One region of the Aliidongia dinghuensis genome, then DNA from elsewhere that is predicted to be linked to it. Evidence: predicted binding sites of a transcription regulator. Region 1 holds the regulator's gene; each other region holds the start of a gene.
What was found. Region 1 encodes PhoB, which activates phosphate uptake and scavenging genes when phosphate is short. Its sites were predicted from a motif close to TNTCATAAAACTGTCA; they were not measured.
Positions count from the first base shown of each region.

Region 2: the regulator PhoB is predicted to act here: its motif matches at 7,222-7,237, upstream of IEY58_RS03285 (CYTH and CHAD domain-containing protein).
Region 3: the regulator PhoB is predicted to act here: its motif matches at 1,723-1,738, upstream of ugpB (sn-glycerol-3-phosphate ABC transporter substrate-binding protein UgpB).

Region 1 is NZ_BMJQ01000012.1:121,920-132,375, forward strand. It holds gene phoR (phosphate regulon sensor histidine kinase PhoR) at 1-1,286, shown strand, start outside; gene pstS (phosphate ABC transporter substrate-binding protein PstS) at 1,481-2,527, shown strand; gene pstC (phosphate ABC transporter permease subunit PstC) at 2,615-3,586, shown strand; gene pstA (phosphate ABC transporter permease PstA) at 3,590-4,444, shown strand; gene pstB (phosphate ABC transporter ATP-binding protein PstB) at 4,441-5,313, shown strand; gene phoU (phosphate signaling complex protein PhoU) at 5,349-6,098, shown strand; gene phoB (phosphate regulon transcriptional regulator PhoB) at 6,095-6,787, shown strand; gene ppa (inorganic diphosphatase) at 6,968-7,501, opposite strand; gene IEY58_RS22145 (AmpG family muropeptide MFS transporter) at 7,603-8,871, opposite strand; gene IEY58_RS22150 (peptidylprolyl isomerase) at 9,033-9,521, opposite strand; gene IEY58_RS22155 (peptidylprolyl isomerase) at 9,668-10,240, opposite strand; gene IEY58_RS22160 (TetR/AcrR family transcriptional regulator) at 10,438-10,456, shown strand, end outside.
Region 2 is NZ_BMJQ01000001.1:665,355-675,810, reverse strand. It holds gene IEY58_RS03320 (ABC transporter permease) at 1-336, shown strand, start outside; gene IEY58_RS03315 (ABC transporter permease) at 336-1,145, shown strand; gene pdxR (MocR-like pyridoxine biosynthesis transcription factor PdxR) at 1,161-2,636, opposite strand; gene IEY58_RS03305 (hypothetical protein) at 2,891-3,355, shown strand; gene IEY58_RS03300 (alpha/beta fold hydrolase) at 3,376-4,419, opposite strand; gene IEY58_RS03295 (formimidoylglutamate deiminase) at 4,416-5,798, opposite strand; gene hutI (imidazolonepropionase) at 5,921-7,120, shown strand; gene IEY58_RS03285 (CYTH and CHAD domain-containing protein) at 7,273-8,895, shown strand; gene IEY58_RS03280 (DsbA family oxidoreductase) at 8,992-9,654, shown strand; gene IEY58_RS03275 (hybrid sensor histidine kinase/response regulator) at 9,654-10,456, shown strand, end outside.
Region 3 is NZ_BMJQ01000008.1:53,209-63,664, reverse strand. It holds gene ugpA (sn-glycerol-3-phosphate ABC transporter permease UgpA) at 1-295, opposite strand, end outside; gene ugpB (sn-glycerol-3-phosphate ABC transporter substrate-binding protein UgpB) at 324-1,646, opposite strand; gene IEY58_RS15930 (M48 family metallopeptidase) at 1,870-2,523, shown strand; gene IEY58_RS15925 (sulfotransferase family protein) at 2,873-3,898, shown strand; gene IEY58_RS15920 (methyl-accepting chemotaxis protein) at 3,932-5,617, shown strand; gene IEY58_RS15915 (methyltransferase domain-containing protein) at 5,688-6,665, shown strand; gene IEY58_RS15910 (substrate-binding periplasmic protein) at 6,704-7,462, opposite strand; gene IEY58_RS15905 (transglycosylase domain-containing protein) at 7,537-9,630, opposite strand; gene IEY58_RS15900 (TonB family protein) at 9,830-10,456, shown strand, end outside.

The DNA.
Region 1 (10,456 bases):
TGATCGGCTGCCACGCGCTCCTGCTGCGCGCCTTCCTCGATGGGCTGGCACGGCTCCGCGCCGGCGTCGAGGAGATCCTGGTCGACCCGGAACGGGCGGTGCCGGTCGTCCGCTCGTCGAGCCCGGCGGTCAACGAGCTGTGGCTTGCGATCATGCGGCTCACCCGCGTCTGGCGCCAGCGCATCAGCGGGCTCGAGATCGAACTCGCCGGGTCCAATACCGTGCTGGCAGCGCTGCCCGACCCGCTCATCCTCGTCAACGAGCGGCGCGAGGTCGTGCGGCAGAACGCCGCCGCCAAGGCGCTGTTCGGAGACCATGTACTGCGCCGCGACCTGGCGGTGGCCCTCCGGCAGCCGCCGCTCCTGGCCGCGGTCGACGCGGTCGTGGCCGGCGGCAGCGGCCGGCTCGTCGAGTTCGAGCTCTCGAGCCCGGTCGAGCGCCACATGACGGCGCGCATCGATCCCCTGCCTGCCCGGACCGAGGACGGCGTCATCCTGCTGGTCTCGCTCCATGACCTGACCTCGGCCAAGCGGGCGGAGCAGATGCGCGCGGATTTCGTCGCCAACGCCAGCCACGAGCTCCGGACGCCGCTCTCGACGCTGGTGGGTTTCATCGAGACGCTGCAGGGGCCGGCGGCCGACGACGAGGAGGCGCGGGTCAAGTTCCTTGCCATCATGCAGCAGCAGGCCTCGCGCATGGCGCGGCTGGTCGAGGATCTCCTGTCGCTCTCGCGCATCGAAATGAACGAGCACCAGCCGCCGACGACGCCGATCGAGGTCGTGACGGTGCTGCGCCACGTGGCGCAGACGCTGGAGCTCAAGGCCGCGGCGCGCGGCATGACGATCGACTTCGACGTGGCGGACGAGCGCGTCCGGGCGGTGGGCGACGCCGACGAGCTCGCCCAGCTGTTCCAGAACCTGATCGACAACGCGATCAAATATGCCCGGCCGAACACGCCGATCACGCTCGGCGTCGGCCCGTCGCGGCGCGTCAAGGAGGGGGTCGCGATCAAGGTGCGCGATCGCGGCGAGGGCATCCCGCGCAATCATCTGCCGCGGCTGACCGAACGGTTCTACCGCGTCGATACGGCGCGCTCGCGTGAGATGGGCGGCACCGGCCTCGGCCTCGCCATCGTGAAGCACATCATCAACCGGCACCGCGGCCAGCTCGAGATCGACAGCGAGATCGGCGAGGGCACGACCTTCACGGTGCACCTGCGCAGCTCGATCCCGGGCCCGGCGACAGCGCCCGGCTCGAAGGCGGACGACAAGCGCGCTGCGGGTTGAGCGGCCTCCCGCCGGACCCTGCGGCGAGAGGCCGCAAACTCGTATCAATGCCTGTGTGCCGTGCAGGGCGGCATTAATCAAAGCAGCTTCAAACTGTCATCTAACTGTCATCTGACAGCTGTATCTCGTCGGGCGTGGGCAGACGCGCCGTCGGCGCGGTGGGGATCCCACAAGAAACTTTGGGAGATCGTTTCGTGAATGCACTCAGCAGGAAGCTGATCGGGGCCGCGTTTGTTGGCGCCATCTCGCTGACCGCCGTCGGTGCCCAGGCTGCCGATATCTCTGGCGCCGGCTCGACCTTTGCTTACCCGATCCTCTCCAAGTGGGCCGAAGCCTACAAGGCGAAGGCCAACGTCGGCATGAACTATCAGTCGATCGGTTCGGGCGGCGGCATCAAGCAGATCAATGCCAAGACCGTCGATTTCGGCGCGACCGACATGCCGCTCGAGCAGAAGGACCTGGACGGCCCGGGTCTGGCCCAGTTCCCGATCATCATGGGCGGCATCGTCCCGGTCATCAACGTCAAGGGCATCGACGCCGGCAAGCTCAAGCTGACCGGCAAGATCCTGGCCGACATCTATCTCGGCATGATCAGCAACTGGAACGACAAGGCGATCGCCGCGATCAATCCGGGCCTGAAGCTGCCGGACCTCGCGATCGCGCCGGTCTACCGGTCGGACGGGTCGGGCACGACCTTCAACTTCACCTACTATCTGGCCGAGGAATCGCCGGAGTGGAAGGACAAGATCGGCGTCAACACGGCGGTCCAGTTCCCGCAGGGCATCGGCGGCAAGGGTAACGAAGGCGTTTCGGCCTTCACGAGCCGCACCGACGGCGCCATCGGCTACGTCGAATACGCCTATGCGAAGCAGAACAAGCTCGCCTATGCGCTGGTGCAGAACAAGGAAGGCGCCTTCCCGGAGCCGAACCTGAAGAGCTTCCAGGCTGCCGCCGCGAACGCCGACTGGGCCCATGCCACGGGCTTCAAGGTGATCCTGGCGAACCAGCCGGGCAAGGACAGCTGGCCGATGACCGCGTCGACCTGGGCGCTCGTCTACAAGAACCAGGACAAGGCCGACATCGGCAAGTCGGTGCTGACGTTCTTCGACTATGCCTATAAGAATGGTCAGCCGGCGGCCGAATCGCTCGACTATGTCCCGATGCCGGACAATGTCGTGAAGCTGATCGAGGAGAGCTGGGCCAAGGACGTCAAGGGCGACGGCAAGGCGCTCTGGCCGTAAGCCTGAACCAGACTTCCTGAAAGCTGTGGGGGAAGGGCGGCATTCTGCTACCCTTCCCTCGCGCGCATGAGGAGCAAGACGCGACCCATGGTCGATATTCCCAGCAGCAGCAGCAGAGTGCTTCAACTGCGCGGCCCGCAGCATCTGTTCGACAGGCTGTTCCGCAGCGCCACTCTGTTCTTCGGACTGTTCATCCTGCTGCTCCTGGGCGGCGTGGCAGTCTCGCTCGTCGTGGGATCGTCCGCGGCGTTCAGCAAGTTCGGCCTGCCGTTCCTCTGGACCGACATCTGGAACCCGGCGACGGAACGGTTCGGCGCCCTCGTGCCGATCTACGGCACGCTCATGACCTCGCTCATCGCGATGGTCGTCGGCATTCCCTTGAGCTTCGGCGTTGCCGTCTTCATCACCGAGCTGTGCCCGCCGGTGCTGAAGCGCCCGCTGTCGATCGCGATCGAGCTTCTGGCTGGCATCCCCAGCATCATCTACGGCATCTGGGGCCTGTTCGTGTTCGCGCCCTTCCTGCAGGCGTATGTCCAGCCGTTCCTGATCGCGACCCTGGGCCACATCCCGGGGCTGGGCGTGCTCTTCGCCGGCCCGCCGTTCGGCATCGGCATCCTGACCGCCGGCCTCATCCTCGCGATCATGGTGCTGCCGTTCATCTCGTCGATCATGCGCGACGTGTTCGAGACCGTGCCCCCCATGCTGCGCGAGTCCGCCTACGGGCTCGGCTGCACGACGTGGGAGGTGATCTGGCGCGTGGTGCTGCCCTACACCAAGGTCGGCGTCGTCGGCGGCATCATGCTGGGCCTCGGCCGTGCCATGGGCGAGACCATGGCGGTCACCTTCGTGATCGGCAACGCCCACCAGATCCGGACCTCGCTGCTGGCACCGGGCACGACGATCTCCTCAGCGCTCGCTAATGAATTCACCGAGGCGACGACGCCGGTCTACACCTCGTCGCTCATCACCCTCGGCCTCATCCTGTTCTTCATCACCTTCATCGTGCTGGCGGCGGCGAAATACATGCTGATCCGCATGCAGCGCCAGGCGGGGGGCTGAGCCATGGCCAAGGATCTCGCGCGTTACGCGCGGCGCCAGCGCAAGAACTGGATCGTCCTGGGTCTCTCGCTCTGCGCCACCGGCGTCGGCCTGTTCTTCCTCGGTGCCATTCTCTATGCCCTCCTGGTCGAGGGCATCGCGGCCATCCGGCCGTCGCTCTTCACCGAGATGACGCCGGCGCCCGGCAGCGACGGCGGCCTGTTGAACGCGCTCTTCGGCTCAGCGGTCATGACGATCGTCGGCACGGTTGTCGGCACGCCGATCGGCGTCCTGGTCGGCACCTACGTCGCCGAATACAGCCGTGGCAACAAGCTCGGCCAGGCGATCCAGTTCATCAATGACGTGCTGCTCTCGGCACCGTCGATCATCGTCGGCCTGTTCATCTACCAGCTGATGGTCGTGCCGATGGGCCATTTCTCCGGCTGGGCCGGCAGCATGACGCTCGCCATCCTGGTGATCCCGGTCGTGACCCGCACGACCGTCGACATGCTGGCGCTGGTGCCGAACGCGCTCCGCGAGGCGGCGGCGGCCTTGGGCACGCCGAAATGGCGCATCACGGTCTCGGTGTGCTATCGCGCGGCGCGCCAGGGCATGCTCACCGGCATCATGCTCGCGGTCGCCCGCATCAGCGGCGAGACGGCACCGCTGCTCTTCACCGTGCTCTCGAACCAGTTCTGGAGCACCGACATGAACCGGCCGATCGCGAGCCTGCCGGTCGTCATTTCGAATTTCGCGCTCAGCCCCTATCCTGACTGGCAGCGCCTCGCCTGGGGCGGCGCGCTTCTGATCACGCTCGCGATCCTGTGCCTCAACATCACCGCCCGCTCCCTCGCCTCCTTCGGCAGTATCAAGCAATGAACTCAGAGCCCCTGAAGACGCCCGCCGGCGAGCCGAACTACTCCGATGTCGCTTCGTCCGGTCTCGGTGCGGCCGCGGTGTCGCCGACGAAGGATCCGGTCGCGGCCGGCAAGCTGGTCGAGAAGATCGAGATCAAGGATCTGCGCTTCTACTACAAGAAGTACGAGGCGCTGAAGACGATCAACCTGACGCTCGCCGACAAGCGGGTGACTGCGTTCATCGGTCCCTCGGGCTGCGGCAAGTCGACCCTGCTGCGCGTGCTAAACCGCATGTACGCGCTCTATCCGGAGCAGCGGGCAGAGGGCCAGGTGCTGGTCGACGGCGAGAACATCCTCGACCCCAAGGTCGACCTCAACCTGCTCCGGGCCAAGATCGGCATGGTGTTCCAGAAGCCGACGCCGTTCCCGATGTCGATCTTCGACAACATCGCGTTCGGCATCAATCTCTACGAGGACCTGCCGCGCGCGGAGCTCGAGGACCGGGTCGAGCAGGCGCTCCGGAAGGCGGCCCTCTGGACCGAGGTCAAGGACAAGCTGAAGCAGTCGGGCCTGGGCCTCTCGGGCGGCCAGCAGCAGCGCCTCTGCATCGCGCGCGCCATCGCGGTGAAGCCAGAGATTCTGCTGCTGGACGAGCCCTGCTCGGCGCTCGACCCGATCTCGACCCAGAAGATCGAGGAGCTGATCTCGGAGCTTAAGACCGACTATTGCATCGTCATCGTCACCCACTCGATGCAGCAGGCGGCGCGCAGCTCCGATTTCACCGCCTTCATGTATCTGGGCGAGCTCATCGAGTTCAACGACACCGAGACGGTGTTCACGAACCCGCATAATAAGCGCACCGAGGATTACATCACCGGCCGGTTCGGCTGAGGCTCGAGAGCGAAAGCGCGGGGCAGGAGCAGGGCATGCCGACCGATCACATCATGAAGACCTACGACGACGAGCTGAAGCGGCTCAACAACGCCATCATCCGCATGGGTGGATTGGCGGAGAGCCAGGTCGCCGCCTCGATTCAGGCGACCGTCAAACGCGACAGCGAACTCGCCCACGAGGTCGTCGAGCAGGACGCGCAGGTCGATGCGCTCGAGGCCGAGGTCGAGGCGCTCGCCATGCGGCTCCTGGCGCTCAGGCAGCCGATGGCGCGCGACCTGCGCGAGATCGTCTCGTCGCTCAAGATCGCGTCCGACCTCGAACGGATCTGCGATTATGCGGCGAACGTGGCCAAGCGCTCGATCGCGCTCAACCAGGCGCCGGTGGCGAAGCCGGTCTACGCCATTCCGCGCATGGGCAAGCTCGCCCAGGCGCTGATCAAGGACGTGCTCGACGCCTATGTCCAGGGCGATGCCGACAAGGCCATGCACGTCTGGCTCTCGGACGAGGAGCTGGACGAGCTCTATACGAGCCTGTTCCGCGAACTCCTGACCTACATGATGGAAGATCCGCGCAGCATCACCGCCGGCACGCATCTCCTGTTCATGGCGAAGAATATCGAGCGGATCGGCGACCACGCGACCAACATTGCCGAGACGATCTACTACCTCATCCATGGCACGCCGTTGAAGGAGGCTCGGCCGAAGCGCGACCGGTCGAGCACCTCGGTCGTTCTGCCGGGGCCGGTCGCGGTCGCCACCACCGATAGCGAAGAGACGAAATGAAGCCTCTGGTCATGATCGTCGAGGACGAGGCGCCCCTCGTCACTCTGCTCAAGTACAATCTGGAAAAGGAAGGCTTCGGCGTCTGCGAGGCAACCGACGGCGAGGAGGCGCTGGTGCAGATCGCCGAGCGCAAGCCCGACGTCGTGCTGCTCGACTGGATGCTGCCGCTCGTCTCCGGCATCGAGGTCTGCCGCCAGATCCGCCGCTCGCCCACCTCGCGCACGCTGCCGGTCATCATGCTGACCGCGCGCGGCGAGGAGGCCGACAAGATCCGCGGCCTAAACAGCGGTGCCGACGACTACATCACCAAGCCGTTCAGCCCGTCGGAGCTGATCGCGCGGGTGCGCGCCGTCATGCGCCGGGCGAAGCCCGACAGCGCCGGCGAGAGCCTCGGCTTCGCCGACGTGTCGATGGATCTCGCAGCCCATCGCGTGACGCGCGGCGGCCGGCCGATCCATCTGGGCCCGACCGAGTTCCGCCTGCTGCGCTTCCTCCTGGAGCACCCGGGCCGGGTGTTCTCGCGCGAGCAGCTGCTGGACGCGGTCTGGGGCCACGACGTCTATGTCGAGCCGCGTACCGTCGACGTGCACATCCGCCGCCTGCGCAAGGCCCTGAACGGCCCGAACGAGATGGATGTCATCCGCACCGTCCGCTCCGCCGGCTACGCGCTCGACGAGGCGCGGGACTGAACGATATCCCCATCATTCCCGCGCAGGCGGGAATCCAGGGTTGCCGGAAAGATCCTTCGCTTGCCCTGGATCCCCGCCTCCGCAGGGATGACGGAATGAGAGCGTAGGTCCTCCAAAAGCAACAAAGGGCGCCGCCGGTCATCCGGCGGCGCCCTTCGCTTGTTCAATCCTAGGCCCGGCTCAGCGGTCGGCCCTGTAGCGCTCCATGCCCTGGCGGATGAGGTCGGCCGCCTCTTCCGGGCCGCACCAGTGCTTGACCTTCACCCACTTGCCCTTCTCCAGGTCCTTGTAGTGGGTGAAGAAATGCTCGATCTGCTCGATCAGGATGTGGTGGATGTCCTTGTAGGACGTCACGTCCTCGTAGAACGGGTGCAGCTTGTTGACCGGCACCGCCAGGATCTTCTCGTCCTGGCCGCTCTCGTCCTCCATGATCAGCGCGCCGATCGGGCGCGACGGCAGGACGACGCCCGGCACCAGCGGATGGCGGCCGAGGACCATGCAGTCGACCGGGTCGCCGTCGTCGGACAGCGTGTGCGGGATGAAGCCGTAATGGGCCGGATAATGCATCGCCGTATGCAGGAACCGGTCGACGAACATGGCACCCGATTCCTTGTCGACCTCGTACTTGACCGGCGGGCCGCCCATCGGGATTTCGATGATGACGTTGACGTCGTAGGGCGGATTCTTCCCGGTCGGGATCTTGCTGATATCCATTAGGCGTCTCGAAACGTTTGAGGTCGGTGAAGCGTCCAGCCGGAAGCGCCCGGAGGGAGCGCGGTCGCGATCAATGAGCTCTGGGCAATAGGCCCTGGGCTCTAACGCCCGCTGCTGCCGATTTCTTCCGCGAGGCCGCCCTCGGGCCGGGTCCGGAGCGCCAGCCACAGGAGCAGCGCCAGACCGGGCAGGGGCAGGCCGATCGAAAATACGAAGAACCACAGCCAGCCGAGCCAATCGGCAGCCGCACCGCCGGCGGATACGAAGAAGTTCCGGGCGAACGCGGCCAGCGCGGAGAGTAGCGCATATTGCGTTGCGGTATAAGTCCGGCTGCACAGGGCAGATAGGTACGCAACGAATGCCGCGGAGCCGATGCCGCCCGCGACGTTCTCGAACGCGATGGTCGCCGTCAGCACGGTCAGGTCATGGCCGGCGAGCGCCTGCGCCACATACATGGCGTTCGATCCCATCTGCAGGACGGCGCCCAGGAACAGCGTGCGGATGGTGCCGTAGCGATAGACGAGCGAGCCACCCAGCGCCACGCCGACGATCGTGGCGATGATGCCGAACACCTTGCTGATGCTGGCGATCTCGATCTTGGAGAAGCCCAGCGACAGATAGAGCGGCCCGGCGTAATGGCCGGTCACCGCATCGGCCATCTTGTAGACGAGAACGAAGAGGAGGATGAGAAACCAGCGCGGGCGCAGGGCGAAGTCGCGGAAGGGCGCCAGCACGGTCTCGGCGAAGCCGCCGCGCGGCGCGCGCTCGACCTGGGGCTCCGGCGTCGCCAGCACGGTCGCAACGCCGACCAGCATGAGTGCCGCCATGACCTGATAGGCGGCGGGCCAGCCCCAGGCGGCAGCGGCATAGAGCGCGCCCGCGCCGGACGCGATCATGCCCAGCCGATAGCCGAACTGGGTCGCGGCCGCACCGGCGCCCTGCTCCTCCGGCAGCAGAAGCTCGACGCGATAGGCGTCGACGACGATGTCCTGGCTCGCCGAAAAGAAGGCGACGAGCACGGCCATGAGGGCGGTCGGCACGGGGGCGGCCGCCGGGTCGGTCAGGCTCAGACCCAGGAGGCTGAGCGCGACGCCGGCCTGGAACAGGATCGCCCAGGAACGGCGGCGGCCGAGACGGCGGGTCAGGCCCGGGATGGCCAGCCGGTCGACCAGCGGCGCCCAGAGGAACTTGAAATTGTACGAGACGGCGACGAGTGCGAAGAGGCCGATCTCGCGCAGCGAGACCTGGGCGTCGGCGAGCCAGAGTGCCAGCGTCGAGCCGCTCAAGGCGAGCGGCAGCCCGCTCGAGAAGCCCATGCCCAGGATCGCGACGAGGCGCGGGCGGCCGTAGATCCTGATCGTCTCAAGCATCTCTAGTGCATGATGGAATTAGATTTGCTCTCGGTTCACGCGGTCGCCGCTCGTTTGGCTCCCTCTCCGCCCTGAGGGCGGAGAGGGACTTGTACGGCGCTCCGATCGAACCTGATGCATATCGTTCTAGGAGGCCACCCGCAGGGTCCAGGATCGGGCGCTCAGGCCGCTTCGACGTCGGCCGCGACCTTCATGCTCACGATCTTGTCCGGGTCGGTGACGCTGCCGTTGCGCGCCGAGTTGCCCTTCTTGATCGCGTCGATGTGCTCCATGCCGGAGACGACCTCGCCCCAGGCCGTGTACTGGCCGTCGAGATGTGGCGAGGTGCCGAGCATGATGAAGAACTGGCTGTCGGCCGAGTTCGGGTCCATGGCGCGCGCCATGGAGCAGACGCCGCGGACGTGCTTCTTGTCGTTGAATTCGGCCTTGAGCTTGCTGCCCGAGCCGCCGGTGCCGTCGCCGCGCGGGCAGCCCGTCTGCACCATGAAGCCGTCGATCACGCGGTGGAACACGATGCCGTCGTAGAAGCCCTCACGCGCCAGCCGCTTGATCTGGGCGACATGGTTCGGCGCCAGGTCGGGGCGCATTTCGATGACGACACGGCCGGTCGGCACTTCGAGATAGAGGGTGTTTTCGAGATCTGCCGCCATGGCGGTCCTCCAGCGTTCCGGAAAGGAAAAAGTCGCGGGACCTTAGCGATCCCGCGACGGTCTAACAAGTCGGGCTGGCAAGTCGAGCTGGCAAGTCGAGCTGGCAAGTCGAGCTGGCAAGTCGGGCCGGCAAGCCGGCGGATGCCTTACGACTTCTTGTCCGCGTCGGCCGCGATCTGCAGGCGGATGATCTTGTCCGGATGGGCGACGGCGCCGTTGTTGGCCTCGGTCCCGGCCGCGAGCTTGTCGACGAACTCCATGCCCGAGACGACCTGGCCGAAGACGGTGTACTTGCCGTCGAGGAAGCCCGCGTCGCCCGTGGTGATGAAGAACTGGCTGTCGGCGGAATCGAACGAGTTGGCGCGCGCCATGCCGACGATGCCGCGGGCGAAATGCTCGTGCGAGAATTCCGCCTTGATGTTCTTGCCCGAGCCGCCCGAGCCGTTGCCGAGCGGATCGCCGGTCTGCGCCATGAAGCCCGGGATGACGCGGTGGAAGGTGAGCCCGTCGTAGAAGCCGCGGTGCACCAGCTCCTTGATGCGCGCCACATGGTTGGGCGCCAGGTCGGGCCGCAGCTTGATCACGACGCGGCCGGCGGGAATGTCGAGGTAGAGCGTGTTCTCCGGGTCGGTCGCCTGGGCGTGGGCGGCCCCGGAGACGACCAGCGGGGCCATCACGAGGGCGACGAGAAGGAGCAGGACGCGAAACAGCTTCTGCATGGTCGATCCTTATGGGGGGTCCTGGCCTTATGGGCGATCCTGGGGACCGGTGAGGAAAGGCCGCGACGATAGCGGAGCCGCCGCTGCCGGAAAAGCCTGGCATGTCGCCTCCCTGCTGGCTTCGGCGATCGCCTGCATGCTAGCGTCATGCAATGGCAACCCAGGAAGAACGCTCGGCCGCTTCGCTGGCCAAATTGATGGCTGCCGCCCGCAGCC
Region 2 (10,456 bases), on a different contig from region 1:
GCCTCGCTGAAATCCATCCCGCCCGGCCAGATCGAGGCGGCCCGCTCACTCGGGCTCAACCGGCGGCACACGTTCACGCTGGTGACCTTTCCGCAGTTGATCCGCGTGGCGCTACCCGGCCTCGGCAACATCTGGACGATCCTGCTCAAGGACACCTCGCTCGTCTCGACGCTGGCACTCATGGACCTGATGCGCGCCGCGTCCGAGGCAGCCAAGGCGACCTCGCGGCCGATCGCATTCTATGCCGCCGCCTCGGGCTTCTATCTCGTGCTCAGCATCGTCTCCGGCATCGTGCAAGACCGGCTCGAGCGGCGCGCCAACCGAGGGTTCGCCTGATGGGACCGGCGCTCTACGACTGGCTCGATTTCCTCTTCAACCTCAACCTCATCGAGACCTGGGGCTGGCGCATCCTGGGCGGCCTCAGGATCACCGTCGAGGTCGTGCTGATCTCTTGCCTGCTCGGCTTCGCGCTGGCCTATCCGATCTGCCTTGCCCGGCAGTCCCGCAACCCGGTGCTGAGCAAACTCTCGCTTAGCTACGTCACTTATTTCCGCGGCACGCCGCTCCTGTGCCAGCTCTATCTCGTCTATTACGGCGCGGGCGAGATCCGCCCGTTCCTGACCGATCTCGGCCTGTGGTGGTTCTTCCGCGAAGCGTTCTATTGCAGCATCTTCGCCTTCACGCTCAACACGGCCGCCTATCAGTCGGAAATCCTGCGCGGCGCACTCGCGTCGGTGCCGCGCGGCCAGTTCGAGGCGGCGCGCTCGCTGGGCCTCTCGCCCTACCGCATCGCCCGCCATGTCGTCTGGCCGCAGGCGCTGCTGATCGCGCTCCGGCCGCTCGGCAACGAGCTCATCAGCATGATCAAGGCGAGCGCGCTCACTGCAATCGTGACCTTGCCCGACCTCATGGGCATCACGCGGATCATCTTCGCGCATTCGTTCGAGTTCACGGTCTATCTCTATTGCGCGATCATCTATCTCGCCATGACCGAGGGCATCCGGCGCCTGTGGAACCGGATCGAGCGCTTCATGTCGCAGCACCTGGCGCTCGCCCGAGCCGGCGGCGCCTTCGGCACGACACCGCTGGCCGGGACCGAGGCGGCACTGGAAAAGCCGATCATCCCGTCGGCTTCACACGGATAGGCGGTCGGCGGGCGGTCAGAGCAGCTTCGCGATCCGTTCCACGGCGCTGCGGATCTCGGCCGGCCGGGGTGCGGCAAAGCCCAGGATGAAGCCAGGCCGCCCCGGCCCGAAATAGAGCCGCGATAGCGGCCGGAGTTCGACGCCAAGACGCCGCGCCGCCTCGGCGATGGCCACGTCGTCGCGCCCCTCCGGCAGATAGGCGCAGGCATGCATGCCGCCGTCGATCGGCCCCAGCGTCAGCCGGCCGTCCAGGCGCGCAACCGCTTCGACCAGCGCCTGGCGCCGCTCCTCGTAGACGGTGCGCATGTGCCGGAGGTGCGTGCCGAGATGGCCCTCGCGGATGAAGTCCGCCAGCGCCGCCTGCGGCAGGGTCGAGGTATGGCCGTCGACAAGCGCGCGCGCCGCCACGAAATGCTCGACAAGATCGGGCGGCGCGATCAGATAGGCGAGGCGCAGGGCCGGGAACAGCAGCTTGTTGAACGTGCCGACATAGACGACGCGCCCCGCCTCGTCCAAGCCCTGGAGGGCGGCGAGCGGCCGGCCCTCGAAGCGGAACTCGCTGTCGTAATCGTCCTCGATGATGAAGGCACCGCTGCGCGCGGCCCAGGCCAGGAGCTGCAGCCGGCGCGGCAGGCTCATGACCACGCCGGTCGGATATTGATGCGACGGCGTCACATAGACGAGCCGGGCGTCGGGCGCCCGCCGGATGCCCTCGGCGACGTCGATGCCCTCGCCGTCGACCGGCACTGGCACGACCTCCGCCCCGGCCGCGGGGAAGGTCGCGGCGGAGGCCCGATAGCCCGGGTCCTCGTGCCAGACCCGATCGCCCGGATCGGTCAGGATGCGGCAGGTGAGCTCGATCGCCTGCTGGCTCGAGGTCAGGACGACGACCTGCTCCGGCGCGCAGGCGACCGCGCGGGTCGAGCCGACATAGGCAGCGATCGCCTCGCGTAGCGGGCGGAAGCCGGCGCGGTCGCCGGCGATCAGGTGATCCGGCCCCGGCGCCCGGGCCGCCCGCGCAAGCAGCCGCGCCCAGAGCTGCCGCGGGAACAGGTCGAGCGCCGGCACCGACGGCACGAACGCGCGGCCGGCCGGCGCCTCCTCCCGGCCATAGGGGCGTGCCATCAGCTCGCCGCGCCGCGACAGGGCCGCGGCCGGCACCGCGGCCCGCCCGTGGCCGAGCGCGCCGGCCGGTGCCAGCTCGCGTTCGGGCAGATTGGCGCTGACGAAGCTGCCGCTGCCGTGCCGCCGCTCGATGAAGCCTTCGGCCTCGAGCTGGTCGTAGACTGCCTCAACCGTGTTGCGCGACAGGCCGATGTCCTCGGCGAGCCGGCGGCTCGCCGGCAAAGCGCCGCCCGGCGCCAGCGCGCCGTCGAGGATCGCCTTGCGCAGCCGGCCATGAAGCCGGGCGAGCAAGGAGCCGCCGCCGCTGGCGAGCTCATCGAGCCCCTCCAGCAATGGAACCGGCAAGCCGCGCGATCTTCGTGCCATGGCGCCTCGATAGTGGTTGCCGAGGACGGATTGTTCACCGGACCTCTTGGGCCACTATGGGCAAACCGGCGGCGCTGGTGAAGTGCCGCAAGAGATTGAGGCGATGCGCCCCATGCATAAGCCGCGGAAAACGCCTAAACTCGCCTCCACAATGATCGGCACCCGCACCGATCGGGCAGCAACGACCAAGGACTGGGGCGCAGAGTTTGGACGAACAAGCGGCACCTTCGACGGCGAGGCAAGGCGCGGGACGGATGGTCGAGATCCTGGCGGTCCTGTCGGTGGCGCTCAATCTGCTGGCCCTCGGCGCCTATCTGGGCTCGAACTATTTCCAGACGTCGCAGCATCGGCTCAGTATCGTCGATCGGCGCTTTACCGACCTCGCGCGCGAGCTGGGTGTGGAGGCCGCGACGGATCCGGGCCTGACGGCACTCCATCGCGCGGTCAAGATCGCCGTCGAGGTGCGCCACGCGCGGGCCCAGCCGGTCGTCGACGACATCCTGGCTGAATTCGGCAAGCCCACACCGGACCCCGAGCGGATCCGCGTGCTGCAGGATCAGGTCATCACCATCCGGCGCGCGACCGGCGACGAGGTGCTGACCGCCCTCGTGACCTACCTGCAGCAGGCGACGCCCGAGCAGCGCCAGAAATTGATCGCGCTGCTGCGCGACCGCAAAGACCCGGGCACGATGCCGCTACGCTACGGCCTCGCCCCCTGACCTGCGCTCCCTGACTCTCGTCAGCCGCCGATCCGCGCCGTCAAGCGCGCGAGCGCCGCGCACACGGCCTCGGGCTGCGTATGATGCAGCATGTGGCCGACGCCCGGCAGAACCTGGAAGCCGGCGTCCGGCACCGCGCGCGCCAGTCGAAACGTGTGGGCCATCGGATTGACCACCTTGTCGGCGCCGCCGGTCAGGATCTCCATTGGCACGGTCAGTTGCCGATAGTGCCGGCGCAGGCGCGCGACGTCGGGGTTGAGGGCGGCCAGATCCTCCGCATTGGCGCGCAGCTGCGACGGCCGGAGGGCGAGCTCGATCGGGAAATCGAGAAAGCTCGCCGGCACCGGCTCGGGCGCGAACAACTGACCGATGATCTCCTGGGCGAGACCGCCGGAGAGCGCCGGCGCCAGCGCGCGGCTCATCAGGCTGCCGACGACCGGCGCCGCCGTCAGGCCGGCCATCCAGAGCGTCGCCTCGCGCGCGGGATGGCTCCAGCCGGCCAGGACCAGGACGCCTGCTACATCCGCCGGAAACTCATGGGCGAAGGCCAGTACCATGGCACCACCCCAGGAATGGCCGATCAGCACCGGCCGTTCGACGCCGAGCCGCGCCAGCGCCCGGTGCAGAAGCCGCGCCTGCGCCACGGGACCGGCCAAGTCGGGGACGGCCAAGTCGGCGCCGGCCGGATCTCGCCGGGGCCGCTCGCTGTGGCCGTAGCCCGGCCGATCGATCGCGATCAGCCGGTGATCGGCGCCGACCAGCGGCGCAAAGCGGCTCGACAGCAGGTCCTCGACCATGCCGCCGGCGCCATGGACGAAGACGACGGGCCGGCCGGCGCCGCGCTCGATCCAGTGCAGCCGGACGCCGTCGACCTCGACGAAGTGGCCGCACGGCGGATAGGCCTCGGCCAGGCGGCGCGCCTCGATGTCCTCGTCGGGCCAGAGCGAGGCCAGGAGATTGCCGGGATCGGGCAATTGCAGGCCGCGGGCGAATTCCGCCATCCGGCGTGCGCCTTCCTCTGCCGCCGCCTTGAGCGCGTCCAGCGGGCGGGTCTCGTCGGTCACAGCAGCCGGTCCAGCACGCGCCGGTAGGCGGCTGCCACGCCGGCCTCTTGCTCGTGCCGGCCGTCGCGCACCCGCCACTGCCCGCCGACCAGGACATGACGCACCAGCGGCGCGCTGCCGGCGAACACGAGGGCGTCGAGCAGCCGGTTGCCGTCGCGGCCGTAGATCAGCGGATGGTTGCCGTCAAGCACCACGAGATCGGCGCGATAGCCGGGCGCCAGCGCGCCGATGCGCCGGCCGGACGCCGCCGCCCCGCCCTCGAGCGCCCGGGACCAGAGGATTGCCCCGGTCGACTCGCCCGGCAGCGCCGCGACGGTACGCCGAAGCGTCGAGAGCCGCCGGCCGTATTCGAGCCAGCGCAGCTCCTCGACCGGGTTGACCGAGACATTGCTGTCGGAGCCGATGCCCCAGGTGCCGCCCGCGGCCTGGAAGGCTTCGAGCGGGAACAGCCCGTCGCCCAGGTTCGCCTCGGTCGTAGGGCACAGGCCGACGACGGCGCCGCTCGCCGCCAGCCGGTGCATCTCGCGCGCCGTCATGTGTGTCGCGTGCACCAGGCACCAGCGCTGATCGATCGGCGTATGGTCGAGCAGCCATTCGACCGGCCGCGAACCGCACCAGCCGAGGCAGTCCTCGACCTCGCGCACTTGCTCAGCGGCATGGATATGGATCGGCGCGGTCGGATCGACGGCGCCGAGACCGGCCAGCATTTCGCCGAGCGCCTTGGGCGGCACCGCCCGGAGCGAATGGGGCGCCACGCCGATGCGGAGCTGCCCGTCGCCCGCCGCCTCGCCGGCCAGCCCCGCGACGAGCGCCAGGAAGCGGTCGACCGAGAGCACGAAGCGCCGTTGCCCCTCGTTCGGCGGCAACCCGCCGAAGCCGCCCGTCTGGTAGAGCACGGGCAGCATGGTAAGCCCGATGCCGGTGCGCCGCGCCGCCGCCAGCACCGCGTGCGGCAGGCTCGCTGGATCGGCATAGGGCGAGCCGTCGGGCGCATTGTGCAGGTAATGGAACTCGCAAACCGCCGTATAACCCGCCTTCAGCATCTCGATCTGCAGCTGGGCCGCGATCGCCTCGAGATCGTCGGGGCCGAGCGCACCGGCGAAGCGGTACATCACCGGTCGCCAGCTCCAGAAGCTGCCGGGATCGCGCTCGGCCGCTTCTGCCAGGCCAGCCATGGCGCGCTGGAACGCGTGGCTATGCAGGTTGGGCATGCCGGGCAGCGCGGGCCCGTCGAGCCGTTCGGCCGCGGCGGCGGCCGGTGACGCGGCGTCGACGTCGGCCTTGACGGTGACGAGATTGCCGGCCGGATCGATCTCCAGCAGCACGTTGTCGCGCCAACCGTCCGGGAGCAGCGCGGCCTCAGCAAACAGCGCGGTCATCGCCCCTAGTTCTCCGATATGATGCCCCAGTCCGATATGATGCCCGAGACCAGCAACCTATTCCGGGGACGAGGGTGACGGCAATCTGGGACAGTCTATGGGTCGACGTCGACCTCGCCACCATGCAAACGGACGCACCCTATGGGATGATCCGTGACGGCGCGCTGGCGATTCGCGATGGACGGATCGCCTGGGTCGGCCGGCGCGCCGATCTGCCTGGGACGCCGGACCGGCTTGCCGCCGCGGTCGTCGAGGGCGGCGGGCACTGGATGACGCCCGGGCTGATCGACTGCCACACCCACATCCTGTTCGGCGGCGAGCGCGTGCGCGAATTCGAGCTTCGGCTCGAAGGCGCCACCTACGAGGAAATCGCGCGCGCGGGCGGCGGCATCGTCTCGACCGTCGCCGCGACGCGGGCCGCGAGTGAGGACGACCTCGTCGCGGGCGCCGTCCGCCGGCTGCGGCCGTTCCTGGCCGAAGGCGTCACCACGGTCGAGGTCAAGTCCGGCTACGGCCTTGATCTCGCGACCGAGCTCAAGATGCTGCGGGCCGCACGCCGGCTCGGCGACGCCCTGCCGGTCTCGGTCTCGACGAGCTTTCTCGGCGCCCATGCGGTTCCACCGGAATTCAAGGGCCGGCAAGGCGACTACGTCGACCTGCTGTGCCGCGAGATGCTGCCCGCCGTCGCCCAGTCCGGCCTGGCCGACGCGGTCGACGGCTTCTGCGAGGGCATCGCCTTCACCCCGGACGAAATGGCGCGGATCTTCGAGACGGCGACCAGGCTCGGCCTCAGCGTCAAGCTGCATGCCGAGCAACTGTCGGACCTGGGCGGTGCGGCGCTCGCGGCCCGATTCGGCGCGCTGTCGGCCGATCATCTCGAATGCCTCGGCGAGGACGGCGTCGCCGCCATGGCCGCGGCCGGCACGGTCGCGGTGCTGCTGCCCGGCGCCAATTATTTTCTGGGCGAGTCGCGGCGGCCACCGGTCGCGGCCCTGCGCCAAGCCGGCGTGCCGATGGCGCTCGCGTCCAACTGCAACCCCGGCTCGGCGCCGGTGCTCTCCCTGCTTCTGATGCTATCCATGGGCTGCACGCTGTTCCGGCTCACGCCCGAGGAGGCGCTCGCCGGCGTGACGCGCGCGGCGGCCCAGGCCTTGGGACTCGCCGATCGCGGCCGCCTGGCATCGGGCCTCCGGGCGGACCTGGCGCTCTGGGACATCGAGAGCCCGGCCGCCCTCGCGTACTGGATCGGCGGCAATCCCTGCGCCGGCATCATCCGTGGCGGCGTGCCCGTGGCCCCAGGCATGGCCCCAGGTTCCCCATAAACAGACGCCTTCTTGAAATCGTTTTCATGGCCACCGCATCCGAATGAGATGCCATAGATCGAATTTATGCTGACCTCGCGGTCGAAAACCGCCAGAAAATGTGACACTTTGATGAAGTCTCGATTGATGAAGCCTGGATCGCCTGCCCTGCCATGATGATCGACGCGACCGTAGAACCCGCGAGCGAGATCGCGACCGCGCCTGAAATCCCTGCCCCCGTCGTGCCGCCGGCGACACCGCCGCTGCGCCTCTTGCTCGACGTCGACGGCGAGGCCGCCGCCGTGCTGGCCAAGGCCGAAGTCGTGCTGGCCCATGCGGCGAAGCGGCCAGTCATCCGCCGCTTGCGCCAGGTTTTCTGGGATACGCCAGGCCTCACCATCGGGCGCCAGGGCATCGGCTTCGCGATCGAAACCTCGGGCCGGCGCCGGCAACAGCTGATGCGCCCGATCGGTGTCAGGCCGACCGGCGGCCGGATTCTGAGCCCGGTCGCGATGGCGCTCGACGGCGAGCGACTCGACCCGGCCCGGCTCGCGTTCCTGCCGGGCATCGACGTGGGCCATGTCGCGCGCCTCTTGCCCAGCGATCTCGTGCCGGTCCTGGCGCTCGATCTGCACCGCACGATCTGGCAGATCGAGTTCGGCGAGGCCCGGTTCGCGCTCACGCTCGAGAAGGCCGAGGTCGAGGCGACGGCCGGCCGGCTCGGGCCGTGCCAGGTCGAGCTTCTGCTGCAGGCCGGCCCGGCCCACGGCCTCTACGATTTCGCGGCCGAGCTGCATCGCGCGGTCCCGTTCGAGCTCGCGACCCACGATGCCGTGCAGCAGGCCTATCGCCTGGTCGCGGCCGAAGATTGGTGGCCGACCGAGCCCGGACAGGCACCGCTGCTCCATCACGCCATGAGCGTCGAGCAGGGCTTGCTCGCGATCGGCCGCGCGGCGGTTGCCGATCTGCGCGCGGAGATCGGCCGGCTCACCCAGGCGATGCCGGTCGAGCAGGTGCATCAGGCCCGCGTGGCGCTCCGCCGCTTGCGTTCGATCCTTTCCGTCTTCCGCAAGGCGTTGCCGGATGCGCCGCGCCGGGCGCTCGCGGGCGACCTGACGGCACTCGCGAGCGCGCTTGGCCAGGCGCGCGAATGGGACGTGTTCATGGCGAATACGCTGACGCCGCTTGGCCGCGCCCTGGGCGAAGAGCGTGGCCTCAAGGGTCTGGGCTTCACGGCCGCGGTCCTGCGCGAACGCGCGGCGGCGGACGCCTATGCCGCGGTCCTGGCCAGCGATTTCATGGGCCTGTCGCTGAGACTCGCCGCCTGGTTCGATGCCGGGCTCTGGCCCGAGCCGCCGAGTGCCGAGGCCGCGGCCCTGCTGGCCGAACCGCTTGAGCGGTATGCGACGGCGATCCTCCGGAAGAGCCACAAGCGCTTCCTCGCGGCGGGCGCCCACCTGGCCGAGGCCGGCCCCAGCGATCTGCACGGCCTGCGCATCGACGCGAAGCGCCTGCGCTATGTCGCCGAGTTCTTCCGCCCGCTGTTCCCGGGCAAGCCGGCACGCCGCTACGTCGCGGCGTTGCGCGACATCCAGGACATCCTGGGCACGCTCAACGACGCGGTGGTGGCGCGCGGGCTTGCGGCCAAGCTCGCGGCCCAAGATGAGAAATACGGGCCGCGCGCGGCAGGCCTCGTCGCCGGCTGGAGCGCTGCCGAGACGGAAGCCGCCCGACAGCGCTTCGCCGAGGTCTGGCGCCAATTCACCAAGACCGCGCGCTTCTGGAAGGACCGCTGATCGCCGAGGCGCGATTCCACGGCGCCGAGGCATTTCGCGCCGGACGCGAGATGAGCTAAGCTGTCAGCCGAACGAGAGCGGTAGGGCGACGACGGCATGCTCATCGAGATCGTCTCCGATCTCATCTGCCCCTGGTGCTTCATCGGCCAGCGGCGGCTGGAACGCGCCCTGGAGCGCGACGGCGGGCCGCCGCCGCAACTCACTTGGCGTGCCTTTCAGCTCAACCCCGACATGCCGGCCGAGGGCGTGCCGCGCCAAGCCTATCTCATGGCGAAGTTCGGCGGCGCGTTTCATGCCGGCCGCATCTACCAGGCGATCGGCGAGGCCGGCGCCGCCGAGGGCATCCGCTTCGACTTCGACCGGATCGCGCGCACACCCAACAGCCTGAACGCCCATCGGCTGAAGCGGCTCGGGCGCCGGCGCGGCGTCGAGGCCGAGCTGACCGCCCGGCTCTACAGCGCCTATTTCGAGGAGGCCCGCGACATCGGCTCGGTCGAGGTGCTGGCGGACATTGCCGCCGAGGCCGGGCTCGACCGGCGCGAAGCACGGGCGTTCCTCGCCGCCGACGAAGACCGCGCCGCGGTGCTGGCCGAGGACATCGGTGCGCGCCGGCTCGGCATCAATGGCGTGCCCTGCGTCATCATCGACGGCAAATATGCACTCTCAGGCGCCCAGGAACCGGAATTCTTCCTGCCGCTATTCGATCTTGCACGGCAGGAAGCGGCGGCGCCGGCCCTGGCCGAACCGATCAGCCACTGATGCGCCGCGTCCGCCGGCTGCATCGCCCCCTCTATGCGTGGGCCGTGGCGCTGGCGCTGCTGGCCGGCATCTGGACCGCCTATGCGGTCCAGGTCAGCGCGATCCACGATCGGGCGGTCGAGGAGGCCCGTGCCAAGGCCGAGGAAATCGCGACGGCCTATGGCCGTTTCGTCTCGGGCAACCTCAGCCTCATCGACGATGTGATGCGCTTCCTTGCCGCCTATTACCAGGAGAACGGGCTCGAGCGGACCGCGTCGCTCGCGACCCGGCAGCGGCTCTATGACGCCTTTCACGGCAATATCGTGGTCCTCGACCCGGCCGGCGTCGGCACCCTCATCAACGGGGCCGGCACCGTGCCGATGACGCTCAGCGACCGGCCCTATTTCCAACGGGCAATCGATCCGAAGACTCGGGATGCGGTCGTCGTCGGCGCACCGGTCGCGGCCCGCAGCAACGGCCGGCAGGTCCTGCCCTTCGCCCGCGCCGTTCGGGCGCCCGACGGCCAGCTCATCGGCGCCGTCGCGATCTCGGTCGAAGTGACGCTGCTCGAGCAGCTCTACGACCAGTCGGCGCTCGGCCCGGGCGGCGTCGTGGTGATGACGGGCACGGCCGACCGCGTCATCCGCGCGCGCATTCCAGAGGGCAACTACATCGGCCAGACTTCGGACGGCTCCCGGCTCTGGTCGGAGATCGACCGGGCCCCGTCCGGCAGCTATTGGCAGGTGAGCATCGTCGACGGCAAGGAACGGCTCTACGCCTATCGCACGCTCGCCGACTTCCCCATCGTGGTCACGGCCGGCGT
Region 3 (10,456 bases), on a different contig from region 1:
CCCGGTCGGCCATGACCGCGAGCAGCAGCGCCGGCAGCATGGCCAGCAGCGTCACCGAGACCGAGAAGACCGCGGTGACGCCCAGGCTGTGCAGATAGGCCGGATCGGCGAACACGGCCCGGAAATTGTCGAGCCCGACGAACTCGGTCGAGAGCCCGAACGCGTCCTGGGCTTGCGTCGAGAAATAGACCGCCTCGGCCGCCGGCCAGAAGAAGAAGACGAGCGTCACGGCAAGCTGCGGCGCCACCAGGAGCATGGGTAGCAGCTTGCCGTCGAACACCACGCGACGCTGCATGGTTGACGCTTTTACCGGCGAAGAATGCTTAGGACGCGGTCTTCTGGAACTGGCGCAGCAGCACGTCGCCGCGGCTGACGGCGCTATCGAGCGCTTCCTTCGGCGTCTTGGTGCCGTTCAAGGCCGCCTCGACCTCCTCGGCGACGATGTCGCGGATCTGCGGCAGGTTGCCGAGGCGCAAGCCCTTCGAATTCTCGGTCGGCGCCTTGTTGGTCAGCTCCTTGATCGCGACGTCGAAGCCCGGCGTCTTGTCGTAGAAGCCTTCCTTCCCGGTCTCCTCGAACGCGGCCTTGGTGATCGGCAGGTAGCCGGTCTGCTCGTGCCAGCGCACCTGGATCGGCGTCTGGCTCAAGAACGAGAGGAACTTGGCGACGCCCTTGTATTCCGCGGGCTTCTTGCCGCCCATCACCCAGAGGCTGGCACCGCCGATGATCGTGTTCTGCGGCGCGCCGGCGACGTCCGGGTAATAGGGCAGCGGCGCCACGCCGAAGTCGAACTTGGCGTTGGCCTTGAACACGCCATAGCCGCCCGACGAGGTTTGGATCATGGCACACTCGCCGGAGACGAACTTCGCCTCGGGCTCCGTCGTGCGGCCGGCGTAGTCGAAACTCTTGTCCTTGGCAGCATTGACCAGGTCCTGCAGGTGCTTCACCTGCAGCGGCCCGTTGATCTCGAGCTTGGTATCGGTGCCGCCGATACCGTTCTCGTCGGTCGCGATCGGCTTGTTGTGCCAGGCGCTGAACACCTCGAGCTGGGTCCAGGCCATCCAGCCGATGGTGAAGCCGCAGGCGCTGCCGCCGGCCTTGAGCTTCTTCGCATCGTCGAAGAATTCCGGCCAGGTCTTGGGCGGCGCGTTCGGGTCGAGGCCCGCCTTCTTGAAGGCGTCCTTGTTGATGTACATGACCGGGGTCGAGCTGTTGAACGGGAAGGACAGCATCTTGCCGTCCTTCGTCGAGTAATAGCCCGTTATCGCCGGCAGGTAGGACTGCGGGTCGAACTTCTCGCCCGCGTCGGCCATCACCTGATAGACCGGCTTCACGGCACCCTTGGCCGCCATCATCGTCGCGGTGCCGACCTCGAACACCTGGAGGATGGCCGGCGCCTGGCCGGCGCGGAACGCGGCGATGCCGGCATTGAGCGCGTCTGCATAGCCGCCCTTGAACACGGGGACGACCTTGTAGTCGGGCTGGCTCTTGTTGAACTCGTCGGCGAACTGGTTGACGAGCTCGCCATTCTTGCCGGCCATGGCGTGCCACCACTGGATCTCGACCGGATCGGCATGGGCCGGCACGGCGAGTGCCGTCGTCGAGAGTGCCGCGGTGGCGAGCGCGAGCGTGCGAACGGACAGCATGGGTTTCCCCTCCCCCAGGAAAGAACTTCGAAAGCGCTTGGACTACGCTCTTATCGCGCGAGACATTGCCGTTTCATGACGATCTTGTGAAGCATCGAATGTCGCGCGGAGCCCGTCGCACGCTCGCGGATTTTGCGCTATCACGGAAGCGATGTGGCCCTCCCGCCCCCCGCGCGAAATCCCCCCACTCCGCCTGCCGACCGGCCAAACGATCCCGGTGACGGTGCGGGTCAGTCCGCGTGCCCGACGCATGGCGCTCCGGCTGCACCCGGCGGTCGATTCGGTCGAGCTCGTGCTGCCGGCCGGCGCCTCGCTCGCGGTGGCGCTGGGATTCCTCGACGGCAAGCGCGGTTGGATCGCGGCCCAGGTCGCGCGCATGCCGCCGCGCCTGCCCTTCGTCGATGGCGCCACCATTCCGGTGCTGGGCCAGGGCCGCGAACTGGTGCTGCATGAGCTCGACCGCGGCCGCCGGCCGGTGTTCCGGCTGACCCAGACGCAGATCGAGGTGACGGGCGATACCGGCAGCCTCGCCCGCCGTACGCGCACCGGCCTCGCCGAGCTCGCGCGCGGCATGCTGGCCGACAAGACCCGCACGCTCGCCCGGCGGCTCGACAAGACCGTCGCGCGCGTCAGCGTCGGCGATCCGCACAGCCGCTGGGGCAGCTGTGCCTCCAGCGGCAACATCCGCTATTCCTGGCGCCTCATCCTGGCACCCGAGCCGATCATGGACTATGTGGTCGCGCACGAGGTGGCGCATCTGGCGGAGATGAACCATAGCCAGCACTTCTGGCGCCTCGTGGCCGACCTCGATCCCGGCCATGACCAGGCGCGCGCCTGGCTGAAGCGCAACGGCCCGCAGCTGCTGCGCTACGGGTGATTGTGCGCCGCACAATTCTGGCGTCTTTAGCGCGAAATCTTTCCTATTATTAACTCAAATCAGCGAGACGCACGTCGCTGCTTGATTTGACCGTTACATTTCAATTGTCGAAAACGCGACGAATTTACTCACCTGCGCGGCGTTGCGCTGGTCAAATTTTTACAATCGGGAAATGACTCGATCGGTAGAGTTGTGCTATTGAATTAAACCCTCTTATAGGTGGCGTCATGTCGTCACAGCACCTTTGTTTCTGCGGAAAAATCGAAGATTCCCAGTCGCACGCACCGGTTGAGTGGCAGGCGTCCGATCGCAGCCTGTCGATTGAGGTCTCGGCGATTGGGGGGCGGCCATGAGCGCCGTGACGAATATCGCCGAAATGGAGTGCCTGGCGGATCTGATCCGTCGGGATCACCCGTCGCTGAAGGCGCTCTCGCTCAGGCCGGACGGCAAGTATCAGTCCCGCCAGATGGCGGCCGATCAGGTGACCGACGCGGTCCGAGCCTGCCTCAGCGCCGCCTTCCGCGATCGGGCGCCCGAGGATTTTCCCCGGCTCTACTGCGCCTGGGGCAAGGCACGCGTGGGTTCGACGGCACTCAACAATCTCTTCGGGCTGAGCGGCCTGCCGTCCTACTACCAGCCGACCAAGGCGATCCTGCGCTGCGCGCTGGCACAAGCCCCGCTCGTCGCCTGGCAGCCGCCGTCCGCGAGCGAGCATCCGGCGCTGTTCAGCAAGGAGACGGCCGGGCCCTATCTCGTGGCCGAGTGCCTCTACAACCCGATCCAGCTGCTGATCGAGGCCGGCTATCCGGCGGACCGGCTGCACCTGATCCTGCTCGATCGGGAGCCGACCGCCTCGCTCAGCTCGTGGTTCGCGAAATGGTCCGACCGGGTGCCCGCGCCGACGCTCGCCACCCATTACGTGCTGGCGACGCTCAACATCTGGCGCATCCGCAATTTCGCCCGCCGCCACGGTGTGCCGGTCACCCACTATGTCTATGAGGCGAGCCGGGATCCCGCGACGAGCGTCGCGGCGCTGTTCCGGCGCCTCGGCCTCGCCGACCGCTTCGATCCCGGCATCCTGACCGACTGGCAGGGCATCGACCGGCTCGACGCGGCGGAGAGCCGCATCCTGTTTCCGGGCGAACCCGCCGTCTTCGAAGTGCCGGGCCTGCATGCGTCCACCGCCGCCTATCGCTATCGGCCGCGGCCGGCCTCGACCGAGGTCGACGCCTATGCCGAGCTGCTGCACCGCACCGGTGTCCACGACACGTACCTTCATTCGGTTGAGCGCTGTGCGGCGGATCTGGCCCTTGCGCCGGACACCGCGGCCCGCCTGTTTGGTCACGGCCTTCCCTGGTTCAGCGCGGCGGCCTGACCGCCGCGCCGGCGCCCCAAGAGGACGAAGACGATGCTGCAACGATTCGCCATCTCCTACCGGCTGATGTTGTTCATCCCGGTCCTGCTGTTGGCCATGGGCGCCAGCATGTACCTGAGCCTGACCGAGCTCCGGGGCAGCCTCGTCGATGACCGCAAGGAGGCGCTGAAACACCTGGTCGAGGTGGCGCAGCATGTCATCGCCGGCTGGCACGCCAAGGAGCAGGCGGGCGGGCTCACGCGCGAGCAAGCCGAAAAAGGCGCGGCCGAGGAGCTGTTCCAGCTGCGCTATGGCGACGACACGTATTTCTTCGCCCAGCGCTTCGACGGCACCACCATGGTGCATATCAATCGCGAGTTCCTCGGCAAGAACCGGCTCGACGCGACCGACGTCGACGGCAACCAGACGGTGCGCAGCCAGATCGAGGCGGCGAAGCACGGCGGCGACTTTGTCTATTACCGCACGTCGCGCACCGGCACGCTCAACGACGCGAGCCGGCTGCAGAAACTCTCCTATTGTTCCGCGTTCGAACCCTGGCAATGGTCGGTCTGCACCGGCATCTATATCGACGACGTCGACGCGATCTATAACCGGATCGCGCTTTTGAGCGGCGGCCTCAGCCTGATCGTGCTCGCGCTGGCCAGCGGCTTCGCCTATCTCATCTCCCGCAGCATCAACACCCAGCTTTCGCGCGTGACCGCCGGGATGAGCCGTCTCGCCGACGGCGACCTCTCGGTCGAGGTGCCGTATCTCGACGACAAGCACGAGATCGGCCGGCTGGCCCATGCGCTCGACGTCTTCAAGCTCAACCGCCGGCGCGCGGACGAGCTGACTGCGGCGCAGGAGCGAGAGGAGAGCGCCAAACGACGGCGCCAGGAGGTCATCGAGGAACTGAGCGCCGACTTCGGCCGCCGCGCCGGCCAGGCGATCGGCCTCGTTGTCGACGCGGCGGAGCAGGTCCAGACCCACGCGGCCCAACTCGCCGCCGCCGCGACGCAATGTCTGGCCCAGGTCGAAACGCTCAATCATGCAGCCAACGAGACCTCGGGCAACGTGCAGACGATCGCCGGCGCGGCGGAGGAGCTGTCGGCGGCCGTTTCGGAGGTCAACCAGCAGATCTTCCGCTCGACCGACGTGTCGGATCGGGCGGTCGCCGAAGCCGGTCAGACGAACAGCACGATGCAGAGCCTCGCCGAAGCGGCGCAGCGGATCGACGTCATCGTCCAGGTCATCCACAACATCGCCTCCCAGACCAACCTGCTGGCGCTAAACGCCACGATCGAGGCTGCGCGGGCGGGCGATGCCGGCAAGGGCTTCGCCGTGGTCGCAAGCGAGGTGAAGGCGCTCGCCAGCCAGACGACCAAGGCGACCGAGGAGATCCAGACCCAGGTCGCCGGCATCCAGACTGAGACCGCCCGGGCGGTCGAGGCGATTTCGAGCATCGGCCGGACGATTTCGGACATCAGCGCGATCTCGACCGGCATCGCCTCCGCGATGGACGAGCAAGGGGCAACGACTCAGGAGATCGCCCGCAGCATCAGCCAGGCGGCGGAGGGCACCAATGCCGTGTCGTCGAACATCGTCGGCGTCGCCGAGGCGGCGAAGACGACCGACACCGCCGCAGCCGCACTCCATCGGGCGTCGGCAAACCTGCGGCAGGAAGCGCGCGGCCTGCATGACGACATGCAGCGCTATTTCGACAAGATCCGTGCCGCCTGAGACACAAAAGACATCCGAGACGCCAAAAACATCCGAGACGCCAAAAAAACCGAGACGACGGAGAAAATTCATGACCGACGCCCCCGCGCCGCCCACCCGGGGCGACGTCTTTTTCTCGGCCGCCATGCACCTGCGCCTGCTGTTGCGCGTCGATCGCATGCAGGCGATCCGGCTCGCCATGCGCCGGGCGATCCGGCCGGGCATGCGTGTGCTCGATGCCGGCTGCGGCTCGGGCATCCTGTCTTTCCTGGCGCTTGAGGCCGGCGCCCGCCACGTGGTCGCGATCGATCGGGACAATGTCGAGCTGGCGCAGGCACTCGCCCGCGAAAACGGCTTCGACGGCCGGATTGATTTCCTTGAGGCCGATCTCACGACGCTCGCCCCGGCCGCGGTGCCCGAGCCGGTCGATGCCCTGATGGCGTTCGTCTACACCAATCACATCGTAACCGACGAGGCACGCTCGGCATTGGTGTTCGACTTGCGCCGGCGCTTCGGGACGGCCGACTGCGTCACCATGCCGAACCGGGTCAGCTATCGGGCTATTCCTTGCGACTGGCCCGAAGCCGATGCCGCGACCGAGCTCGCCGACCTCAGCGCGGCCGTCGGCGACATGGAGCATCGCTACGGGCTCAAATTCGGCGCGCTGCTCGATGCGGCAGGTGCCGAGGCCATGTTCGAGCGCGCCCGGCCGCGGGTCTATGGCGAACGGAAATGGCAGCCCGGCGCCTCGAACGGCGGCTATCGTCACGGCCGCGCGGGTGTCCGCTACCTCGGCGAGCGAACGCCGGTCGCCACATTCCGCTACGATACCGGCGGCGGCTTCGAACCGCTGCCCGGCCAGGTCACGGTGCCGATTGCGGCGCCGGGAACCGTCACCGCCGTGCTCTGGGTCCAGGAGCTGTGGTTCGACGACATGCTGCTCTGGTCGTCCGAATCCGTGAGCCCGGCGGCGACGCCCCTCCCGGTCCGGGCCGGCGACCGGCTCACGCTGGCGCTCGACGAGCGGTGGCGGGCGACCAACCTGATCGCGCTCGAGGCGGGAGCCTGAGCCCGATCGACCGGTACAGCTGTACTGCTGCCTGGCGTTCAGTCGGTCTCGATGCTGAAATGCGCGCGAATGATCCGTTCCGCGCTGCCGTCCTGGCGCAGCATCGCGACCGCTTCGTTCAATTGGCGAGCCGCGTCGGTCTGAGCGAACGCCTTGTTGAGCTGCAGCGCGAGCTCGACGTGTGCCAGCACGAAATCCTGGTCGAAGCGATCGGCGCTGGCGTGGCGCTGCATGATCCGATGCAGGGTCAGGAACGAACCGACGACACCGTCGGCGTGGCCGCCCTCGACCATGGTCATGGCCTGCTCGTAACCGTAGACCGGCACCTTGCGCAGGTCCGGATCGTGGTCGAACGGATCGCCGATCAAGAGACCGCGCGGCAGCGCGATCGTCAGGCCATGCAGCTGGTCATAGTCAGCGAGCTTCAAGCCCTTGCGGAGCGCAACGCCATAGTCGAGCGCAGCCATGGCCTCGCCGCGGACGATGCGATCCGACCGCCCGGCAGCCCACGAAGTGATGGTGAAGCTGCAATTGCCCGACGCGACGTCGTCCAGCGTCCGGGCCAGCGGGGTCGGCGTATAGTCGATTGCAAGTCCGGTATACGCCGCGATCCGCCCGAAGATATCCGGATAGATGCCCCGGTGCGGGTCCGCGGCGGCGCCCCACGGCGGCTCGTCGATCATGCAGGCATCGAGATGCGCCGCCAACTCGGCGGCGATGCCTGACCGGCCCACGCCCAACAGCAGAAGCACGCCGAGGCCAGCCCAGGCAAGCCGCCATCCCTTCCCGAAACACACGCTCAATGATCCACCCCTGCCGGCCACTCCGTCGCCGGCAGCATATCGCCATCCTTGCGACGGAGGCAGTCGGCTTATCGCCCGCCGCCGTTGACGGGCGGCATCCAGCCCGGCCGCTCTTCGCCGGCCGTGGCGGGCGCGCGGGCCGGCGTCACGGTCGCCGGTGCCATGGTCGCCGGCGCCACCTTCGTCGCCTCCTCGAGCACGCGCATGAAGCCGGCGTGGTCTTGCCCCTCGTTGGCCGCGACCGGCGTGTCCGTCTCGTCGGCCGGGCCGGTCGGCAGCGGCCGCGCCGGCATGCCCTTCAGCGCCTCGGTCATGAAATCGTGCCAGGCGCGCGCCGGCAGCGAGCCGCCGGTGACCTTCACCATCGGCGAATTGTCGTCGTTGCCGAACCAGATGCCGGCGACCAGGTCGGCGGTGTAGCCCATGAACCAGGCGTCACGGAAATCGGACGTGGTACCGGTCTTGCCGGCGGCCGGCCGGCCGATGGCAGCGGCCTTGCCGGTGCCGTGCTGGATCACGCCCTGCAGCATGCGGTCCATGTCGCTCACGTACTGCGCCTGGATGATGCGGCCGTTCGTGTTCGGCTGGCGCTGGTAGAACACCTTGCCCGACGCGTCGCGGATCGAGGAGATGCCGTAGGGCCACACCGCGTAGCCGCCGTTGGCGAAGGTCGAATAGGCGGTCGTGAGCTCCATCAGCGAGACCTCGCCGGTGCCGAGCGCCAGGCTCGCATCCTCATTCAAATCGCTCGTGATGCCGAGCCGATGGGCCGTCGCGATCACGTTGTGCACGCCGACCTTCTGCATAACCTGGGCCGCGACCGTATTGATCGATTCGGCAACCGCCTCGGCCATGGTCACGTCGCCCATGTAGCGGGGTTCAAAATCATGAGGCTGCCAATTGCCGATGCGCGTCGGCCCATCGACGAAATGGTCGTCCGGCCGCATGCCGCGCTCGAGTGCCGTCAGATAGACGAACGGCTTGAAGGACGAGCCCGGCTGGCGCACCGCCTGGACCGCGCGGTTGAACTGGCTCGCCTGGTAGTCGCGACCGCCGACCATGGCGCGGACGGCGCCGTCCGGCGACATGGCAACGAGGGCCGCCTGGCTCGCCGCCGCCTTGGCGCCGTCCTTGGCCAGCACCGCTTCGAGCGCGTTCTCGGCTGCCATCTGCATCTTGGGGTCGAGCGTCGTCACGACCGTGATGTCGCCCGAGAGCCCGAAGGTTGCGGCCTGGTCCTCGACCCAGTCGGCGAAATAGCGCATGCCCGGCCGGGTGATCGGCACCTTGCCCAGCACGATGCTCTGCTTCTGGATCGCGTTCGCCTCGTCGGCGCTCAGGTACCCGGCCGCGACCATGTTCGCCAGCACCTGGGCCGTACGCGTCGCAGCGCGCACCTGGTCGCGCGCCGGGCTGAAGCGCGTCGGCGCCTTCACCAGGCCGGCGAGCACCGCGCATTCGTATGGCGTGAGCTGGCGGGCCGACTTGCCGAAATAACGGCGCGAGGCGGCGTCGACGCCCCAGGTGCCGGCACCGAAATAGACGCGGTTCAGATAGATCTCGAGCAGCTGGTCCTTGGTGAAATGCCGTTCGAGCCAGATCGCCAGCACCGCCTCCTGCACCTTGCGCAGCAGCGTCTTGTCAGGCGTCAGGAACAGGTTCTTCGCCACCTGCTGGGTGATCGTGCTGCCGCCCTGCACCATCTGGCCGGCCCGCAGGTCGACGAAGAGGGCGCGCGCCAGGCCCACCGGATCGATGCCGAAGTGATGGTAGAACCGGCGGTCCTCGGTCGCGATCACTGCCTCGGGCAGCGCTTTCGGCAGATCGGAGAGCTTCAGCTCCTCACCGTAGAGATCGCCGTAGGTCGCGATCAGCGAATCGTCGGCGGCCCTGAGCGTGATGCTCGGGTGCCGGCTGGGCTCGGCCAGTTGTGAGGTGTCCGGCAAGGTCGAGGCCGCCCAGGCGATGAGCAGGCCGACGCCGACAGCGCCCCAGACGAAACCCAAGAGGACGAAACGCAGTGCGAATCGCCTGAGTGCCACGCGCCAGGCAGGGCGAGGCTTGGGCGCGCGCCGTTGCTGCTTCGGCGCCTCTCCCTTCGGTGTCCGCCCCCTGGGCCCGCCTGCGGAGAGCGGCGGCCGATCATTCGGCGTCACGCGCACGAGATGCGCCCCCCTTTCACTTCAGATGTCATCCCCCAAATTCCTTGCCCGGCATAGCATGAACGAACGGACGGCCACATGCTCTCGAACCTGATGCCCAGAATTTTGGTAACAGAGTTTGGCAGGATTGCGGTCGTTCTTGCTGCGGCGCGGCCGGAGCGGTAGGGAGAGCGGCGCCCACGGGCGCGTATCGAGTGTCATGGACCAGGACGTGCCGGAGAGCGAGACCATCGAGCGGGACGCAGGCGAGCGAGACGAGGGCGCAGCGTCGGCGGCAGCGAATATCGCCGCCCACGACCGGATCGAACCGCATATCGATCCCGTCCCGCATTTCGAGCCGAATCCGGAAGACCTGGTCGAGACCCATGCACCGGTCTCGCCGGTCGACCTCCATTGGGTCCGCCGCGCGCTCATCTTCGCGGCAGTTTTCCATTTGGTCCTCGTCCTGCTGCTGCTGTTCGGCGCGGGCCGCAGCGGCAGCCGGGTGCCACCGCAGCCAATCCCGGTCCAGCTCGTGCTGACGCCGCCTCAGGACCTGCCGCCGGCGCCACCACCACCGCCACCGCCACCACCCCCGCCGAAGCAGCAGGCGAAGTCGCCGCCGCCCCCACCACCCCCGCCGCCGCCCCCGCCGGGCAGGCTCGCCTCGGCCGACATGGGGCAGCTCAAGGGCGACGATCAGGCGAAGACCAAGTCCGACGACCAGGCCGCCGGCGAGAAGCAGCAGAAGCTGGGCGCGGCTGGGCCGGAAGCGGGCCAGACCGAGCCCGACAAGCAGCAGAGCGAGGCCGGCCCGACCAAGCCCGCCGACGCCGAAGACAAGCAG